Regions from separate parts of the Arthrobacter sp. Y3223166 genome, predicted to be linked through region 2. Evidence: predicted binding sites of a transcription regulator. Region 2 holds the regulator's gene; the other holds the start of a gene.
What was found. Region 2 encodes Rex, which represses fermentation and respiration genes when NADH is low (regulators of the CRP and FNR family bind a similar motif). Its sites were predicted from a motif close to CTTGTGAANNNNTTCACAAG; they were not measured.

Region 1 (4,837 bases), on a different contig from region 2:
TACGTCGAATGGGCCCTGGGCATCAGCGACGATCCCGAGGTCCTGGCGCTGATCGACGCCCTGCCCGCGTCGAAGCGCCAGCCCAACCTGATCCTGGCGGCCTCCCGCTCCCTTGGCGCCGGCGCGACGGAGTACGCGGGCTTCCGCGACTTCCTGCTGTCGCGGTGGGACGCGGTCCGGGAGGTGGCACTGGCGCGCACCACGCAGACGAATGAACCCGGCCGCTGCGCCGTTTTCCTGCCGTCCCTGGCGGCCATCGCCGCCTCCGAAGCCAAGCCGCTGGCGCTGATCGAGGTGGGCGCCTCGGCGGGGCTGTTGCTCTATCCCGACCTGTACCGCTACCAGTACGACGGCGGTGCGGTCCTCGCGCCGCGGTCCTCGCCTGCCGCCCGGGCCGGGGCGGAAACGGCGCCCTCCGGGGCTGCGGCGGAATCGGCGTCCGCGGGGGCCGGGGCGGAAGCCGCGCCCGCCGGCGGTGAAGCTCAGCCGCCGCTGCTGGAATGCTCCACCTCCGGCCGGCCGCCGCTGCCCGAGTCGCTGCCCGAAGTCCGCTGGCGCGCCGGAATCGACCTGAATCCGCTGGACCTTAACGATGCCGACGACGTCGCCTGGCTCGAGGCCCTGATCTGGCCGGGGCAGGAGTTCCGCATCCGTCGGCTGCACCAGGCCATCGAGGTTGCCCGCCGCACACCGGCCCGGCTGGTGGCCGGCGACCTGACCCAGCAGCTGCCGGCACTGGTGGCCCGGGCGCCCGGGGATGCCGCCGTCGTCGTCTTCCATTCGGCAGTGCTGGCCTACCTGCCCGAGCCGGACCGTCGGCGGTTCCGCACCCTGGTGGAGGGGCTCATCCGTGAGCGGGGCGTGCACTGGCTCGCGCACGAAGGTCCCGGCGTGATGCCGCTGCCGGATGGTGACTCCGGCATTCCCGGCCTGGACGACCGGACCCGCCGGGGCCGCTTCCTGCTCTCGCACAACGGGCGCCCGGTGGCGGTCAGCGGCCCGCACGGCCAGTTTCTGGACTGGCTACCGCAGGAGAGCCGCTAGCGGGTCACGCATTGGCCGGCGGAGATCGTCTCCTGATAGCCGAGGGCTGCGTCGACGACCGGCTGGACCTCCGCCAGGGTCAGGGCGTAGCCCACCGGCACGTCCTCCGTGGACTTGGCGAAGACCACGCCGGCCACGTTTCCGTCCGCATCAAGCAAAGGTCCGCCGGAATTGCCCTGCTGCACGTTCGCCGCCAGTGTGTAGACCTCGAGCGACGACGGGTCCGCACCGTAAATGTTCTGGACCAGCACCTGCGAACGGCCCTGCACGGTGGCCGGCTTGCTCTGGAAGGGACCGCCGGCCGGGTAGCCCTGGAACGCCGCCAGGTCGCCTTCGGACAGTTCGCCCGCCAGCGGCAGCGGCCGCACGTCCAACCCGTCCACGGTCAGGACGGCCAGGTCGCGCACCGGGTCGAAGAACACGACCCGTCCGGGCAGCACCCGGCCGTCGGGGATCTCCACCACCGGTTCGTTGACGCCGGCCACCACGTGGGCGTTGGTCAGCACGCGGTCCGGGGCCACCGCAAAGCCGGACCCGGTCTGGTTCTGCCCGCATTGGAAGGCCGTCCCCGCGATCCGCAGCACGGAGGCCGCCGCCTCGTTCAGGGCCGCGGTATCGGTGCTGGCATCGGGAACCGGCGCCGACTCCTGCGGCACCTGCGGGTCGAGGACCAGCGGGATGCCGTCCGCAACAACGATCGAGCGCACCTGCGCCGCCCACGCCTTCACCGGATCCGGGGTGAGGTTTTCGATCGACGCGATCACCTTGGACGCGGCTATCTGCTGCGAGATGAACGGCACGCCCATGGTGCCCAGGCTGAACGCCAGCATGGAGATCACCAGCGCGGTCACGGCGAGATTCATCAAGCCGCCCAGCAGCCGGTCCAGCGGCCGCAGCGGCGGGAAGTCCATCCGGCGCCGGATGGCCGCGCCGATACCCGTTCCCAGGGCGTGCCCGAGCACCACGAGCAACATGGCCACGGCAATGGCTGCGGTCAGCCGCCAGGCGCTGTCGGGGACCCATTCACTGACCAGGGGGATGGCGAAGAAAGCTGCCACCGCTCCCAGGGCGATGCCGGCGATGCCGCCGAGGGTGAGCAGGAACCCCTTGCGCAGACCTGAGACCAGGTACGCCAAGAGGATCAGCAGCAGGACAACGTCCAGGATGGTCAGGCCGAAAATCACTCATTCTCCGTTGCGGTGGGATGTGCATCAGTCTAGGCGGTCCGCCCGCGGGAATTATTAACCGCCGTTACGGGTTGTCACCTCCGGCAGCCCGTGCCGGTGCTCGATGCCGCGCTTTCCTCCTCTGGGAGCGAAAAGCCTTGTGGAAGATGTCACACGGGCTTTACATACGGCAAAATGGAGAACAGTGCCCCCACGGGAGAGCAGCTTGAACCCCAGCCGAACAGTACTAACTTGGAGAATTCATGGACGTAGAGATCCTTCGCCGCGCACCTCTTTTTGCCACTCTTGACGACGACGTTTTCGCCGCGCTGACCGACGAGCTGACCGAGGTCGACTTGTCCCGCGGCGCATCGGTGTTCCGCGAAGGTGACCAGGGCGACCAGCTCTACTTCATCGTCTCCGGCAAGATCAAGCTGGGCCGCACCGCTGCCGACGGCCGCGAGAACCTGGTGGCCATCCTCGGCCCGGGCGAGCTCTTCGGTGAGATGGCCCTCTTCGACCCGAGCCCGCGCAGCACCTCGGCGACCGCCGTCTCCGAGACCCGCCTCGCCGGGCTGAAGAACGAGAATCTGCGCGGTTTGCTGGAGACCCGCCCCGAGGTGTCGGCGCAGCTGCTGCAGGCTTTGGCCCGCCGCCTCCGCCGCACCAATGACTCGCTGGCCGACCTGGTCTTCTCCGACGTTCCGGGCCGCGTAGCCAAGGCCCTGCTGGACCTGGCCGACCGCTTCGGCCGCCCCGCCACGGACGGCATCCTGGTGGCACACGAACTGACGCAGGAAGAGCTGGCCCAGCTGGTCGGCGCCTCCCGCGAAACCGTCAACAAGGCGCTGGCCGAGTTCGTCCAGCGCGGCTGGCTGCGCCTGGAAGCGCGCGCGGTAGTCATCCTGGACATCCAGCGGCTGCGCCAGCGTTCGCGCTGATTTTCGACACAAAAGTACGACGGCGGGGGCTCACCGATGGTGGGCCCCCGCCGTCGTCGTGGCTTGAAATGGTGGGTGCCGTTGGCCGTCCGGCACGGGCCCATCGGGGCTGGGTCCGTGTTGGCGGAGCGGCTCAGCGTCCCCGCGGGGCGGCACCGCCTTCGGTGGCCGCGTTGGCCGCGACCTCCAGCATGGGCACACCGTCAACCTGGATCAGTTCCGGGTGGTAGAGCCGCTGCGGGCGCTTGTGCGAGAGGTAGGCGATGCAGCCGCGGGCGCCGGCGATCTTTTCCACGATGATTTCCACCGCGGGCGAGGTCACCTCGCTGAACGTCAACCCGCGGGTGTCGGGCTGGTCCACCAGATCGCCCAGCGTCGTGGTCGTCCGCCCCGCCACCAGCTCCTGCGCCGGCAGCCAGGAGGCCCACACGCCCTTGCTTTCCAGCAGGGACGGCCGCTGGTTGGCTGGCTGGGCCGCAGCGAAGTAGCGCGTGTCGAAGCGGCGATGGGCAAAATCGGGGCTGAGCCAGTGGGCCACGGGTTTGAGCAAGTCGGTGCGGACGCCGAGTCCGCGCTTGCCGAGCGCTTCGCCGAAGGACACCTCCTGGGCGGCGACGGCCTCGCGGGTCCGCATCCAGTCGGCGCCGGAGGTGGACTCCGGCAGGGTGGATTCATCCGGACCGGCCAGCAACACGCCGGTTTCCTCGAACAGCTCGCGGATGGCACCCACGACGTGGGCGTGGGCCAGGCGGTGGTCGTCCAGCCCGAGCATCTCGGCCCATTTGCTCGGCGAGGGGCCGTACCAGGTCACCGGGTCGCCGTCGCTCTCCTCCACGCTGCCGCCGGGAAAGGCCACCGTGCCCAGCGGAGAGGAGCCCGACCGGTAGCCGAGGTACGTTTCCGTGCCGGCCGCGCCGTCCCGAACGAGGACGACCGAGGAGGCCATCCGGGGCTTGCGCGGCGTACGTTCCCCGTGGTGGAACCAGCTGTGGGCCGCGCCCAGCTGGTCCGGTACCACGGGGAAGAGCCGCTGCTCCTCGCGCAGCGGACTAGCTGAATTCGGCAATCAGTTCTACCTCGACCGGCGAATCCAGCGGCAGCACGGCCACGCCGACGGCGGACCGGGCATGCGCGCCAGCCTCGCCGAGGACCTGCCCCAGCAGCTCGGAGGCGCCGTTGATCACACCCGGCTGGCCGGTGAATGCCGGATCGGAGGCCACGAAACCGACGACCTTGACCACCCGGGTGATCCGGTCCAGGTCACCGATGACGCTCTTGACCGCTGCCAGGGCATTCACGGCGGCCGTCGCGGCGAGGTTTTTCGCCTCGTCGGCACTGACCAGGCCGGCACCGTCGCCCACCTTGCCGGCGGCCGGAAGTTCGCCGTTGACGAACGGCAGTTGCCCGGAGGTGTACACATAATTACCGGAGACGACCGCCGGGACGTAGGCGGCCACCGGAGCTGCCACGTCCGGCAGGGACAGTCCCAAGCCGGCCAGCCGCTCTTCGACGGTGGACTTCCGGGCTTCAGTGGTTTCCGTCATGGCTACTGCTTCTCCCGCTTCAAATAGGCAACCGGATTGGTTCCGTTCGGGCCGGGGAACACCTGGACGAGCTCCCAGCCGTCCTCCCCCCACTGGTCAAGAATCTGCTTGGTCGCGTGGATAATGAGCGGAATTGTCGCGT
Region 2 (4,837 bases):
GCCAGCCCCTCGAAGTGGTTCTCGGCTTCGATGATCCGCTCGTCGGTGACGATCTCGAGGCCGAGGGCCTTGGCGGTCGGGGCCGCGGTCTCCTGGGCCCGGGTCAACGGCGAGGCCACCAGGTAGCTGATCCTGGCGCCGTCGTCGCGGCGTTCGGAAAAGTAGCCGGCGGCACACTCGGCCATTTCCTGGCCCAGCGCGGACAGCCTGAAGCTCGGCAGCCTGCCGTAAAGCACGCGGCCGGGGTTGTGGACCTCGCCGTGGCGGAGCAGGTGGACGGTAGCTTCGGGCATGGGTACAAGTGTCTCAAACCGCCGGTGTTTGCCCAAAAGCCCCGCTGTCCGCCCGTGGGGGTGTAGTGTCTGGCCCCGCTGCCTGCCCGGGAAGAAAATCATCCTTCCGGCCGACCGCCGCGGCACTGGCCTGCATTGTAGTGTTGCCTTAACAGCTGCCAAGCACCTCTGCGGCCGGCGCGCAGGCCTGCCGGACCGAGGGCGACCCGTGTGGATGAGATGAAAAGGAACCGGCCATGAGCACCCCAGTAAACGAACCGAACCAGCCCGGTGACGGGGAGGGCCGGCCCGGAGGCCAGGAACAGCCCCGGTACGGGCAGAACCTGCCGCAATACGGCCAGAACGCGCCTCAGCAGCCCGGCTCGGAGCAGCCTCCCTACGGGCAAAACGCCCCGCAGTACGGGCAGAACCCGCCGCAGTCCGGACCCCAGTATGGACAACAGTACGGGCAGCAGCCGTACGGCCAGGGCCAGCAGGGACAGCCCCCGTACGGCCAGCAGTACGGGCAGTCCCCGTACGGCTACCAGAACGCCGTGCCCGGCCAGTACGGCTACCCCGGCGGGCAGGCGCAGACCGCCGCCAAACCCACGGCGCCGCGCGAGGTCGTCATTGCCTTCTGGTTGATCATTGCTGCCGCCGTGCTGACCGCCATTGAAATGCTGACGGAACTGGCGAACCTGGACGGCACCATGGCGATGGTGCTCAACGACCCGTCGGTCCGCGAAGCCCTGGGCGAGCAGGGCGGCCAGTTCTCCGACGCCGAGCTGGCGGAAATGATGAGGGGTACGGCAGGAGTGTTCATCGTCATCACCGCGGTGATCGCCGTCGGGCTGTACCTGATGGTGGCCTTCGGCGTGAAGGCGGGCAAGAACTGGGCCCGCATCACCGGCGCGGTGTTCGCCGCGCTCTCGCTGTTCGGACTCTTCAACATCTGGTTCGGCACCTTGTCCGTGCTGCTGGGCATCGCGGCGATCGTGCTGCTGTTCCTGCCGGCGTCGAACAGGTTCTTCCAGGCCACCAAGGCGCACAAGTTCGGCGTCTACGGCCGCTGACCGGGAGCGGGTTCCGGCCGCCTGACGGCCGGAACCCGGCGGGGCGCAGCAGTGTTCAGCCGTGCTCCGTCGCCTGCGCCCGTTGCGCGTGGTACGCCAGGATCTGCAGTTCGGTGGCCATGTCCACCTTGCGCAACTGCACGGATGCCGGAACCTGCAACACCGCCGGCGCGAAGCTGAGAATGCTCGTGACGCCGGCTTCGACGAGCCGGTCGCAGAGCCCCTGGGCCGCACCGGCGGGCACGGCCAGGACCGCCATGTTGGTGCCGGTCTGGCGCAGGATAAGTTCCAAGTCACCGATCGGGCTGACGCGCATCCCGGAGACCTCCGACCCGACGACCTGCGGATCCGCGTCGAAGAGCGCCACGACTCCGAAGCCCTTGGTGGTGAATCCGGAGTAGCCGGCCAGGGCCCGGCCCAGGTTGCCGATGCCGACAATCGCGACTTTCCAGTCCTGGGTGAGCCCCAGGGCCGCGGCAATCTCCTGGCCGACCAGCCGCACGTCGTAGCCCACGCCGCGGGTACCGAACGACCCGAGGTAGGAAAGGTCCTTGCGCAGGGTGGGCGGGCTCACGCCGGCGGCCTCGGCCAGTTGCTCGGACGATATGCGTTCCGTACCCTCGGACACCAGCGAATTCAGGGCCCGGAGGTAGATGGTCAGGCGTGCGAGCGCGGCCGGCGGGATCTCGTGGCCGGATGGCTTGGCAGCCTCGGTATCCGGGAGGTGGGTCACTGTTGTCGCTCCGATGCCTGCTGCGGGGCTCCGGCCGTGCCGTTTCCAGCCGTTCCGGGTCCTGGGTGCCGCCGGCGGCTGTCCAACCGCAGGCTTGTGTCCCCCCAAGATTAAGCTCCCCCGCGCCGCTCTCCAACTCCTGTGACGCCGGCCGGGCCGCCCCGGACTACTGTGTGAGCAGCCGTCGCAGCCGGTCCGGATCGATGTGCCAGAAGTCCCGCTGGACGCCGTCGATCATGACCACGGGGATCTCCTCGGCGAAGCGCCGTTCGAGCTCGGGGTCCTCGAGGATGTTCTTCTCTTCCCAGGCGAGACCGAGCTCCCCCGCAACGCCCCCGACGGTCTCCCGTGCCGCCTGGCACAGATGGCAGCCGGGTTTGGTCAGCAGCACCAGTTCGTGCCCGGGGCGCGTGTCGGATCCACTCATGCCTTCCACGGTAGCGGCCGGTGGCGCTGAACGGACAATCTCCGGCGCCTCGTTAGACTCGAAGCATGCCCAAGACCGCCGCCGGCCATGCACAGCGCGCCTCGGTCTCCACGGACCCGGGGACGGAAGCGGCATTTTTCGACGTCGACAACACCCTGATGCGCGGCGCCAGCCTGTTCCACGTGGCCCGCAAGATGTACCAGAGCGGCGCCTTCCGGATGCGCGACGCTGCCGGTTTCGGCTTCAAACAGGCCCGCTTCCTGATGCGGGGTGAGAACCTCAAGGACATCCAGTCGATCCGCGACACGGCACTGGCCCTTGCCACCGGCCTGCTGAGCGACGACGTCAAACAACTGGGCGACGAGGTCTACGACGAAGTCATCGCCTCCAAGATCTGGCCCGGAACCAGGGCCCTGGCGGACCAACACCTGCGGGTGGGCCGCAAGGTCTGGCTGGTCACGGCCACGCCGGTTGAAGTGGCCGCCGTCATCGCCGACCGGCTGGGCCTGACGGGCGCCCTGGGCACGGTGGGTGAAACCGAAGACGGTGCCTACACCGGACGACTCATCGGGGACATCCTGCACGGGCCGGCCAAGGCTGTCGCGGTCGAGGAGTTGGCCATCCGCCAAGGCATGGACCTGGCGCGTTGCTGGGCCTACAGCGACTCCTACAACGACGTCCCGCTGCTGACCCTGGTGGGCAACCCGGTGGCGATCAACCCGGACGCCAGGCTGCGCCGGCACGCCCGGGAGAACAACTGGCCGGTCTACGACTACAGGAGCGGCCGGCGGGCGGCCACCTTGGGTCTCAAGGCCGCCACCGGTGCCGGCGCGGTCTACGGTCTCTGGCGCGGGGTCAACAGATTCCGGCGACCGGCGGCGTAACGGCCGGACCCACGCCGGCGGGGATGAAAACCGGTTAACGGCACAAGGCCCGCCAGTTTCCTGGCGGGCCTTGGAAGAAAAGGGAACCGGTTGTCGGTCCTACTTCTTGTTGCGGCGCTGGTGACGGGTCTTGCGAAGCAGCTTACGGTGCTTCTTCTTGGCCATACGCTTGCGGCGCTTCTTGATAACTGAACCCACGAGTCCCTCATTCACTGATAGTTTCGTCAGCTGCCGGTGCCCGGCGGGGCACACGTCAACTCACGGTTTTCGACGATGACGTAAAACGTTCCTTAACAGGGTACCGCCTCCGCGCCCCCCGCTTTGACCGTCGGACGGCAGCCGGCCCGCTCCGGAGCGTCAGGCCGTCCCGGTCTCCCGGTCGATCACGGCGCCGCGCAGGTACTCCTCCACGGCCGATTCGGGCACCCGATAGGAACGTCCAAAGCGCACGGCGGGCATCTCGCCCGAATGCACCAAGCGGTAAACGGTCATCTTGGACACGCGCATGACCGCGGCCACTTCCGACACCGTCAAGAAGCGCACACTCGAGAAATTGTTCTCGTCAGCCATTACGCACTGTTCCTTTACTGTAAGCAACACCGGCGGCGTGCCGCCTTGCCCCGCCCCAACAACCGTCTTCCTAGATACTTTAGAGGCTGTTGTGGCAAAAGTGAAAGTGCACACTGTAGCTTAAGCATTTTAACCAAGCACGGCCTTTTACCCTCGGGCCGCTTTCGTGGCGCGGTTCCCCGCGGCCGACGCCAGCTGGGCCAGCACATCCGCCGTGACGTCCCACTCCATGCAGGCATCCGTGACACTCTGCCCGTAAACCAACGCCGCTCCCCCGCCGTCCTGGGACACCTCCAGTTTCTGTGCCCCGCCCACCAGGAAGCTCTCCAGCATCAGGCCGGCGATGGCGCTGCCGCCAGCTTCGACCTGCGCGGCGATCTCCAGCGCCACCTCGGCCTGGCGGTGGTGGCTCTTGCCACTGTTGGCGTGGCTGGCGTCCACGATCAGCCGCGGATTCAGGCCGGCTTCGGCCAGCGCCGCGGACGCGGCCGCCACCTCCTGGGCTCCGTAGTTCGGGCCGCTGGCGCCGCCGCGCAGGATCACGTGGGTGTCGGGGTTGCCGTTGGTGGAGACCAGCGCCGCCCGTCCCTCGCCGTCGATCCCCAGGAACACCTGTGCCGCGGCCGCAGCGTGGCAGGCGTCGAGCGCAACCTGCAGCCCGCCGTCCGTGCCGTTCTTGAAACCCACCGGCATGGAGAGCCCCGAGACCAACTGGCGGTGGATCTGGCTTTCGGTGGTGCGCGCACCGATCGCTCCCCAGCTGACCAGGTCCGCCAGGTACTGCGGGCTGATCGGTTCCAGGAACTCCGTGGCCACCGGCAGGCCGAGCTCCGCCACCTCCAGCAGGAACGTCCGCGCCAGCCGCAGGCCAGCGGCGA

Region 1: AC5RUH_RS11530 (MarP family serine protease) is a predicted target of Rex. The motif match lies at 2,368-2,387, and genes of this name have one in related genera.

Annotation. Positions count from the first base shown of each region.
Region 1 covers NZ_JBNHGE010000024.1:30,117-34,953, forward strand. Annotated here, with positions in the region: gene AC5RUH_RS11525 (DUF2332 domain-containing protein) at 1-1,044, shown strand, start outside; gene AC5RUH_RS11530 (MarP family serine protease) at 1,041-2,225, opposite strand; gene AC5RUH_RS11535 (Crp/Fnr family transcriptional regulator) at 2,474-3,151, shown strand; gene AC5RUH_RS11540 (NUDIX hydrolase) at 3,285-4,217, opposite strand; gene AC5RUH_RS11545 (RidA family protein) at 4,201-4,695, opposite strand; gene sp36 (Sp36 family protein) at 4,698-4,837, opposite strand, start outside.
Region 2 covers NZ_JBNHGE010000061.1:3,824-8,660, forward strand. Annotated here, with positions in the region: gene AC5RUH_RS15950 (histidine phosphatase family protein) at 1-293, opposite strand, end outside; gene AC5RUH_RS15955 (hypothetical protein) at 530-1,345, shown strand; gene AC5RUH_RS15960 (redox-sensing transcriptional repressor Rex) at 1,401-2,078, opposite strand; gene AC5RUH_RS15965 (glutaredoxin family protein) at 2,245-2,505, opposite strand; gene AC5RUH_RS15970 (HAD family hydrolase) at 2,571-3,389, shown strand; gene AC5RUH_RS15975 (30S ribosomal protein bS22) at 3,489-3,587, opposite strand; gene AC5RUH_RS15980 (helix-turn-helix domain-containing protein) at 3,747-3,959, opposite strand; gene AC5RUH_RS15985 (3-deoxy-7-phosphoheptulonate synthase) at 4,107-4,837, opposite strand, start outside.